2 regions of the Bacillus sp. SSR7 genome follow, and region 1 is predicted to be linked to the other one. Evidence: riboswitches for the same ligand, from Rfam matches in the RefSeq annotation. Region 1 holds a riboswitch; the other holds the start of a gene.
What was found. A riboswitch is a leader RNA that binds a small molecule or an ion and turns the genes downstream of it on or off. The one in region 1 is predicted to bind FMN.
Positions count from the first base shown of each region.

Region 1 (4,218 bases):
AATCTTTTAATATTTGAGCACCGATACCGTAATCACGAAGATCAGCAGGGAAGCCAAGCTTTTCGTTTGCTTCTACAGTATCGAAGCCTTCTTCTTGTAACTTATAAGCGCGAAGCTTATTAAGAAGCCCAATGCCTCGTCCTTCTTGTCTCATATAAAGAAGAACGCCCTTTCCTTCACGCTCAATTTGAGCAAGGGCGGCATGGAGTTGTGGTCCGCAATCGCAGCGGCACGAGCCAAATACATCTCCTGTTAAGCACTCTGAATGAACGCGTACAAGCACAGGCTCTCCTGTTGAAATATCACCTTTTACGAGTGCAATATGCTCTTTCGAATCTAAGGAATTAGAATAGCCAATCGCATGGAAAGTACCGAAATCTGTAGGTAATGTAATTTCCACTTCTCGCGTCACTAATGTTTCATGGTGGCGGCGATAAGCAATTAAATCTTCTATTGTAATCATTTTTATATCAAATTGTTTTGCGCACTGTAGTAAATCAGGTACGCGTGCCATCGTACCGTCCTCATTAATAATTTCACAAATGACGCCAGCTGGTTCTGCTCCGCAAAGCTGTGCTAAATCGACAGCAGCTTCTGTATGACCAGCACGACGCAGAACACCGCCTTCTTTCGCAATTAATGGAAAGATATGTCCAGGACGGCTGAAATCAGCACCTTTTGATGCAGGATTTAATAATTCTTGTATCGTAGTTGCACGTTCGTGCGCGCTAATCCCAGTTGTTGTAGAAACATGATCAATGCTCACTGTAAATGCAGTATGATGCGAATCTGTATTATGAGCTACCATTGGTTCTAATTGTAAACGTTCTGCGTATCCTTCTGTAATTGGTACACAAACGAGACCGCGCCCATGTGTAATCATAAAGTTAATTGTTTCTGGCGTAATATACTCTGCTAAAGCGATAAAGTCGCCTTCATTTTCACGGTTTTCATCATCACATACGATTACGACTTTTCCTTGTTTTAAATCTTCTAGAGCTTCTTCAATACGATGAAACATCATGCTTCCCCCTTATAGAAATCCGTTTTCTTGTAAAAAGCTTTCGGTCATTGAACCTGTTCGTTTTACTGGTTTAGAAATAAAGCGTTCGATATATTTACCAATCATGTCGCACTCAATGTTTACGATGTCACCGGCGTTCTTTTCCCCAATAACAGATTCGCTTACTGTGTGCGGGATGAGTGAAATGGTAATGGAAGATTCGTCTATATCAAATATTGTTAAACTCGTTCCATCAACAGCAACGGACCCTTTATGCAAACAATAGCGCAGCAATTCATCAGAAATAGCTATTTTGTAATAGACGGCATTATAGTGTTGTTTTTTGTTTAATATCGTTCCGATGCCATCGATATGTCCTGAAACGAAATGTCCACCGAATCGTCCATTTGCCGACATTGCACGTTCTAAATTTACTTTGCATTGCGGTTTAAGCATGCGGAGTGATGTTGATTGCATCGTTTCGGGCATTGCATCCACTGTGAATGAAGTTGTTGTGAAACTCGTTACAGTTAAGCAAATACCGTTCACCGCGATGCTATCACCTAAGTGAACATCTGATAAAATTTTATTGGCATGAATCGTTAACTTCATCGCTTCGCCGCTTTGTTGCATGTTTGCAATCGTTCCTAATTCTTCTACAATTCCTGTAAACATTCCGTCACCTCACTTCGGGTATGCGCAACAATTTTTATATCATCGCCAATTTGTTTCATCTCTTGAATTTCCAAGGAAAATGCATCTTGTAATGTTGAAAAACCATTACCGCCAAATAAAGTAGGGGCATCATTTCCGCCAATTAATTTTGGACTTATATAAGTTATAATTTCATTGAAATACTTTGTTTGTAAGAAACTTGCATGAACTGTTTGACCACCTTCGACGAAAAGAGAAAGAATTTGTTTTTCGCCGAGTAGGTGTAAAACATCTTGTATTTCAATCTGTTTCGTTTTCATTTGGAATATAGCTATATTTTCAGATTCATAAGAAGCTATTTTCTTTTTATCTACACCATTACCGACAAAAATCCATGTCGATGCTAAACCATCTGTTATGACATGAGAAGATAGTGGCGTTCGTAAATGGGTATCTAAAATAATGCGTATAGGATTTTGCCCTCCGTTAGGAATTCTTGTTGTTAAATGCGGATTATCAGATATAACTGTATTCACTCCAACAAGAATTGCATCGTGTGTATGACGATATTGATGAACATCAGCCCGTGCTTCTTCACCTGTAATCCATTTACTTTCACCAGTTACAGTTGCTGTTTTTCCATCTAAGCTCATTGCTGTTTTTATTGTTACAAATGGACGTTTCGTTTTCATGTAGTGAAAAAAGTAGCGATTTAATAAAATTGCTTCTGCTTCAAGAACACCAGTCGTTACTTCGATGCCAGCTTCTTCTAATCTCCTTTTTCCATTTCCAGAAACGAGCGGATTACAATCAAGAGTAGCAATTACAACCCGTTTGACTCCTTTTTTGATGAGCAATTCACAGCAAGGTGGTGTTTTTCCAAAATGGCTACACGGTTCAAGTGTTACATAAACGGTAGCTCCTTTTGCTTTTTCACCAGCCATATGAAGAGCATAAACTTCTGCGTGTTCTTCGCCAGCACGCAAATGAGCTCCCATGCCGACGATGTTTCCATCTTTTACAACAACAGCACCAACCATAGGATTTGGACTTGTTTGTCCGGATGTTCCTTCTGCTAACTGTAGGGCAATCCTCATATATTCTTGATCTGTCATTCTCTTCACCTCTCCTGAAAAAATCAAAAAACCCCAAGGATTTTATATCCTTGGGGTTTGGGAGACGTGATTTCTAGAAATATAGTTCGAATACGAAAGTATAGGAAAGAAACCTAGCGATGATTGATATTTTGGCATAAGGAAAAAACCTAGCAAAATATCGAATTTTCAAACGCTAGTCGTATCTTTTTATTCCAGTATAGAAACATAAGTATACAAAATAAAACATATATAAAGATTCAAAATGAAACTTAAAAATATGCATACTGAAATAAAAGTGTATTCGTTATATAAAATTACTAGAAAACATATCCTTCTCCCATCCAGACTATACTGTCGGCCCTAGAGTTCCACTAGATCCACCGTTTTCGAGTTGAAAACGGGTCACGGACTTAGAAGTTTGCACTTCATCACCGCCGGTTGGGAATTTCACCCGACCCCGAAGGATGTTGTTTGCTCAAATTATAGCACAAAAAAGAAAAAAGGCTAGTGAAAAATGTTCGAATGTGAAGAATTGTGTGAAAATATATGTATGCTGGCATGAGGACAGAAGTATTAGAAATGTTGTAAGGAGAAGGGATGTAATGGAGTTGATCAAAAGAAAAAACATGCACAAAAAAATGTGCATGTCACATGTGAAATTATTCTGCCTCTGGTGCTCTAACAACAGATTCAAATTTTCCTTTATGCGAAGCATCGCAATAAGGCATATTTTTTGATAAACCACAACGGCATAAAGAAAATGCCGGTTTTGCTGGGAATACATTCCCTTGTGAATCAACTAATTCCACGTCCCCTGTAACGCGAAAAGAGCCATTATCATTTACTTTAATTTGTACTTTAGCCAACGCTATCCCTCCTTCCCAAACGCTTAATTTCATCATATAATCAAGGGAAGTGCTTGACAATATAAAAAGAGCACTTTGTTTGAGAAAGAAGAGAGTGTTATAATAGTTTTCATAACTGACTAGAGTAAGGTGACGAGAGATGGATAAACAATTACATACATTACGAAACATTGCAAATGAGCGCACGTGGGCATCATTTTTGAATGATAATCATCCATATAGTTTGTTACACTGGTCCATTGCTGGTGTAGGACAAGAGTCAAAGGATGTTTGGTTACTGCAAGATGAGGTAACATTTCAAACGACAGAATTTCCAATGTTAGATGATGCAATAAAGTGGATTTCTGAAAATATGGAACAAGTTACAGACGTTTTAGCGCAATAAAAAAACAGGCTTATGCAAGCCTGTTTTTTGTTTCTTTCACATATGTGTTTAAAAATTGATCGACGGCTGCTTCATACTCTTCTTTATTTTCGTTATAAGAGCAAGCGTGTGCGCCGTGTTCTGCAATATAAAGCTGTTTATTGTTTTCTTTTGCTTCATAGAGTGCTTTCGTCATATCAGCTAAAATATAATCATCATCTTTACTATGAATAA
Region 1 covers NZ_JBVVXV010000002.1:370,919-375,136, forward strand. Annotated here, with positions in the region: gene ribBA (bifunctional 3,4-dihydroxy-2-butanone 4-phosphate synthase/GTP cyclohydrolase II) at 1-1,021, opposite strand, end outside; gene ribE (riboflavin synthase subunit alpha) at 1,034-1,678, opposite strand; gene ribD (bifunctional diaminohydroxyphosphoribosylaminopyrimidine deaminase/5-amino-6-(5-phosphoribosylamino)uracil reductase RibD) at 1,660-2,772, opposite strand; FMN riboswitch at 3,080-3,223, opposite strand; gene AC0NJG_RS06010 (CDGSH iron-sulfur domain-containing protein) at 3,414-3,620, opposite strand; gene AC0NJG_RS06015 (DUF2552 family protein) at 3,760-4,005, shown strand; gene AC0NJG_RS06020 (alpha/beta hydrolase) at 4,016-4,218, opposite strand, start outside.

Region 2 (4,218 bases), on a different contig from region 1:
GGGAACTACATTCTCTGTATATTTACCGAATCGTATAATTTAGATATATGTTTTTAAAGTTGATAATGAATAAAGTTCTACTGTTGTTTATTTTTTTGTAAAATCGATTAAATAAATAATAGTAGAACTTTTTTTCTAACTTAGTCGAATGAAGAATCGTGAGAGGGGTGTCGTAAAGCGATGAAATTATATACAAAAACAGGAGATAAAGGGACAACAAGTGTAATAGGCGGCAGAGTGGATAAAGATAATATCCGAGTTGAAGCATATGGCACAATAGATGAGGCGAATTCTCATATTGGATATGCGATGACTAAACTACAAGGCGGGTCTTTCGGAGATATTTATAATGAACTTGAAACGATTCAACATGAACTATTTGATTGCGGGGGAGACTTGGCGATAGTAAGCGAGAAAATTCCTTATAAACTAAAAATTGAAATGGTCGAAAACTTAGAAAGTAGGATTGATTCGTATATAGAAGAAGCACCGCCGCTAGAACGGTTTATTTTACCAGGTGGAAGCGAGTCGGCAGCTGCTATTCATATTGCACGTACAGTTGTAAGGCGAGCAGAACGATGTATCGTGTCCCTGCAAAAGGAAGGAGAAATAAATGAAGTCGTTCTAAAGTATGTAAATAGATTATCTGATTATTTATTTGCAGTAGCTAGAGTAATAAACGCTCGATTACAAGTAAAAGATGTAGAGTATAATCGCAGTGCAATCGTTTTTCGTGATAAGAAAGAGAAGGAAGTGGAGTGATTCACTTTCTTTTTTTGTATAGTTTTTTCTGTAATATACCAAAATAGAGAAGGTATGGTCGTAATTAGAAAACGGAGGATGTATATGAAAGCTTTAAAATATGGCGTCATGTTATTGACAGTACTATTTTTATCTCAATTACATGTGTACGCAGAGGGAAATCAATGGGCATGGCCTGTTGAAGGACAGATAAGTGATTATTTTGGAACAAGGCACGGAAAACACTACGGTATAGATATAGCGGCACCGATCGGCGCGCCTGTGTTAGCTATTCAAGAAGGTAAGGTAACAAAGTCTTATTATTCAAGTAGTTATGGAAACGTTGTTTTTATTAAACATGGAGAATATGAGGCTGTGTATGCACATTTAAATAAGAGATATGTAGTTCAAGGGGATTATATTTCAAAAGGAGAAATAATTGGAGAAGTAGGAAATACAGGAGAATCCCGAGGTGCACACTTACATTTAGAAGTTCATCAAGGAAGATGGACGATGGCAAAAAAGAATGCGATGAATCCATTGCTTGTTTTACATGAACAAAGAAATGAAGCAGTTTCTTCATCGTTATACGTCGTCCAAAAAGGCGACACTCTAGTTAGCATTGCGCGGAAATTTAGAATGTCAGTTAAGGAAATTCAAGAAAAAAATGGGTTGCAACAAGAGCTGATTTATCCAAATCAACAATTATATGTAAAGTAAAAAAAGAGCTAGTTTTAACTAGCTCTTTTTTACCAAAAAATAAAGACACATATAAATCCAGAAATAGCTAAGTAGCTATATAAGTAAAATACTTTCGCTCTTGTTTTTTCGTTTGTTCGAAATAGTACAATAGTTGGTTCAATTAAACCAATTGTCAAACAAAGTAAACCAAGAAGCATACAACCAATTGAAATAGAGTACAGGGCGATTTGTGGTGCTTGAAATGGAATCATCCATTTTAATAAAAATGCAATGAGTGCAGTGTAGCAAATGCTGCCGATGTATTTATTCAATGGTGCATTAGAACGGAAGCCTGGAAGTTTTTTTAAGAAAGAGCGGGAAACAACTTCAGTTTGTAAAGATGTATGCTCTTCTATTATTTTTTGAGCTTCTTTTCCTTTTTGAAAAAGGGATAATATCCAGTTTCGCTCACCTTGAAAAATAAATTGTGAAGTTGTCAAATAATGATCAACCTTTACTTTATTCCAACTCTTCCATGGATGACGCTCACATAATTTTAATTTACTTTCTGTCTTTTTATCATACTGATAAATACTGATGCCGTCTTCATCGAAAGCAGCATAGTATGTCTCGCTTGAGAATGTGCCTAAATCAATTGGACAGTAGAAAAGTAATTCTTTTTTTAAGTAAAAGTATTCTTTCCTTAAGTTTTTTTTCATTGTTTCTCGAATAGAGTGTCTCTTCTCTTTCTTCATGACATTTCCTCCATAATCCAGAAAATGTTCTTATCTTAACAATTCAACATCTTATCACTTTTAATTATATATGACTAGGGGATTCATAGGAGAAATGCCGAATACTAAAAAATATGGGGTGTATTGTAAAATATAATGAATAATCTTGGTTATGTAAAATTAATAACTTATTTTTAATAAGTTACGATTTTTTTGTTCACAATACGATCATGTTGTTGTATAATGAAGTAGAAAATAGAATATCGGTCTATCTTCGGGGCAGGGTGAAAATCCCGACCGGCGGTGATGAACTATATGTGATTTTGTTCTAAGCCCGCGAGCCGTTAAGGCAGGATTTGGTGTGATTCCAAAGCCGACAGTACAGTCTGGATGGGAGAAGATGGAGGTTCAAGCGTTCAAAAAAGATAGGTATTTGAACGTCTGTTTGATGTGCCTTAAATTCTCCCTTTGTGTAAAACACAAAGGGTTTTTTCGTTCTATGAAAAAGTAGGCATAGCAGAACCTTTCCACTTTCCATGAGATGATCGATGGAAAAGGAGAGAGAAAGATGAAACAAAAAAACAGTGTAGTGCAGATGGTGAGTGTAGCAATGCTAAGTAGTATTGCATATTTACTGATGATGTTGGATTTCCCGTTCCCAGGGCTTCCGCCATTTTTAAAAATTGATTTTAGTGATGTGCCAGCTCTAATTGCTGCGATTATTTTCGGGCCAGTTGCAGGGGTTATTGTAGAAGCGATAAAGAATATTTTACATTACGGGATTCAAGGGAGTTTAACGGGAGTACCAGTTGGAGAAATTGCTAACTTTATTGCAGGATGTTTATTTATTGGACCAGCAGCTTTCTTATTTAGGAAGTATCGTACTGTTAAGAGTTTAACGACAGGATTAATGCTAGGGACAATTACAATGGCGCTCATTATGAGTGTGTTAAATTACATCATCATATTCCCAGCTTACACTTGGTTTTTAAATTCACCAGCTATGTCTAGCGAAGCGATAAAAACAACGGTTGTAACGGCAATCTTACCATTTAATTTGATTAAAGGAATTGTTGTGACAATTGTATTTGTAGCGTTATTCTCACGCCTGAAAGTATGGGTATTTGCAAAAATGAAAAATGCATAAATATAAAATAAAACCATTAGTAGTATATACTACTAATGGTTTTTTATTAAGGAGACTGACAATAGAAAACAAAAAATACCCCTCAAATGAATGAGGGGTATTTTTTGAAGTTAATAAAAGACTATTCGAATTTTAAAGCATCGCCGTCGAATGATTCGTCAGCAACTTTAATTGAGTCAGTTGGACAACCTTCGAATGCATCCATCATATCTTCAAGTAATACATCTGGAATTTCAACGATACCTTGGTTATCGTCTAATGTTACGAATGCAATACCTTCATCATCATAGTCATAAATGTCTGGTGCAGCAGCGCCACAAGCACCACATGCAATACAAGTATCTTTATCAACGATTGTATATTTTGCCATCTTTTTTCCCTCCTGATAATATGTATGTGAAAAGCTCGCCATAAAAATTATAACCTTATTGTAAAACGGTTTTTAAAACTTTTCAACATAAAATTATAATGATAATCCTTATCAATTAGAGTGTCAACTAATTTTTGCATTATGTCATAAGATTTTCAAAATACGTAAATGTTATTTCGTTTGGTACAATATAATATATACAAGTATATATTGCCCATATGATAAGTTTAATGAGTAACGGTAGATGGCGCAATCATATCAAAAGCAATTAAGTTAGATTGAAAGGTGGAAGCGGTAATGCAACTACAATATACTGTATTGTATTGTTTAAAACAATTGAATGGTGAAAGAACCGTTTCTTCTATTTATTATTTATTAAAGGGAAAACGTTCTTCGCAAACGTTACAAGATGGAAATATGTTCCGAATTTCTTTTTTGTTTGGAATATATAAATCGTTAAATAGAACTGAATATGATCGTGAAGTTGCAAAGTTGTTGCAAGCAGATTTGATTCAAGAAATACATGAAAATACATATTTGTTAAC
Region 2 covers NZ_JBVVXV010000003.1:228,384-232,601, reverse strand. Annotated here, with positions in the region: gene resE (sensor histidine kinase ResE) at 1-43, shown strand, start outside; gene AC0NJG_RS08505 (cob(I)yrinic acid a,c-diamide adenosyltransferase) at 181-762, shown strand; gene AC0NJG_RS08500 (peptidoglycan DD-metalloendopeptidase family protein) at 847-1,461, shown strand; gene AC0NJG_RS08495 (hypothetical protein) at 1,491-2,177, opposite strand; FMN riboswitch at 2,423-2,562, shown strand; gene AC0NJG_RS08490 (ECF transporter S component) at 2,725-3,303, shown strand; gene AC0NJG_RS08485 (ferredoxin) at 3,425-3,673, opposite strand; gene AC0NJG_RS08480 (YpbB family protein) at 3,971-4,218, shown strand, end outside.
Region 2: linked by a shared signal. The riboswitch ahead of AC0NJG_RS08490 (ECF transporter S component) and the one ahead of ribD (bifunctional diaminohydroxyphosphoribosylaminopyrimidine deaminase/5-amino-6-(5-phosphoribosylamino)uracil reductase RibD) in region 1 are both predicted to bind FMN.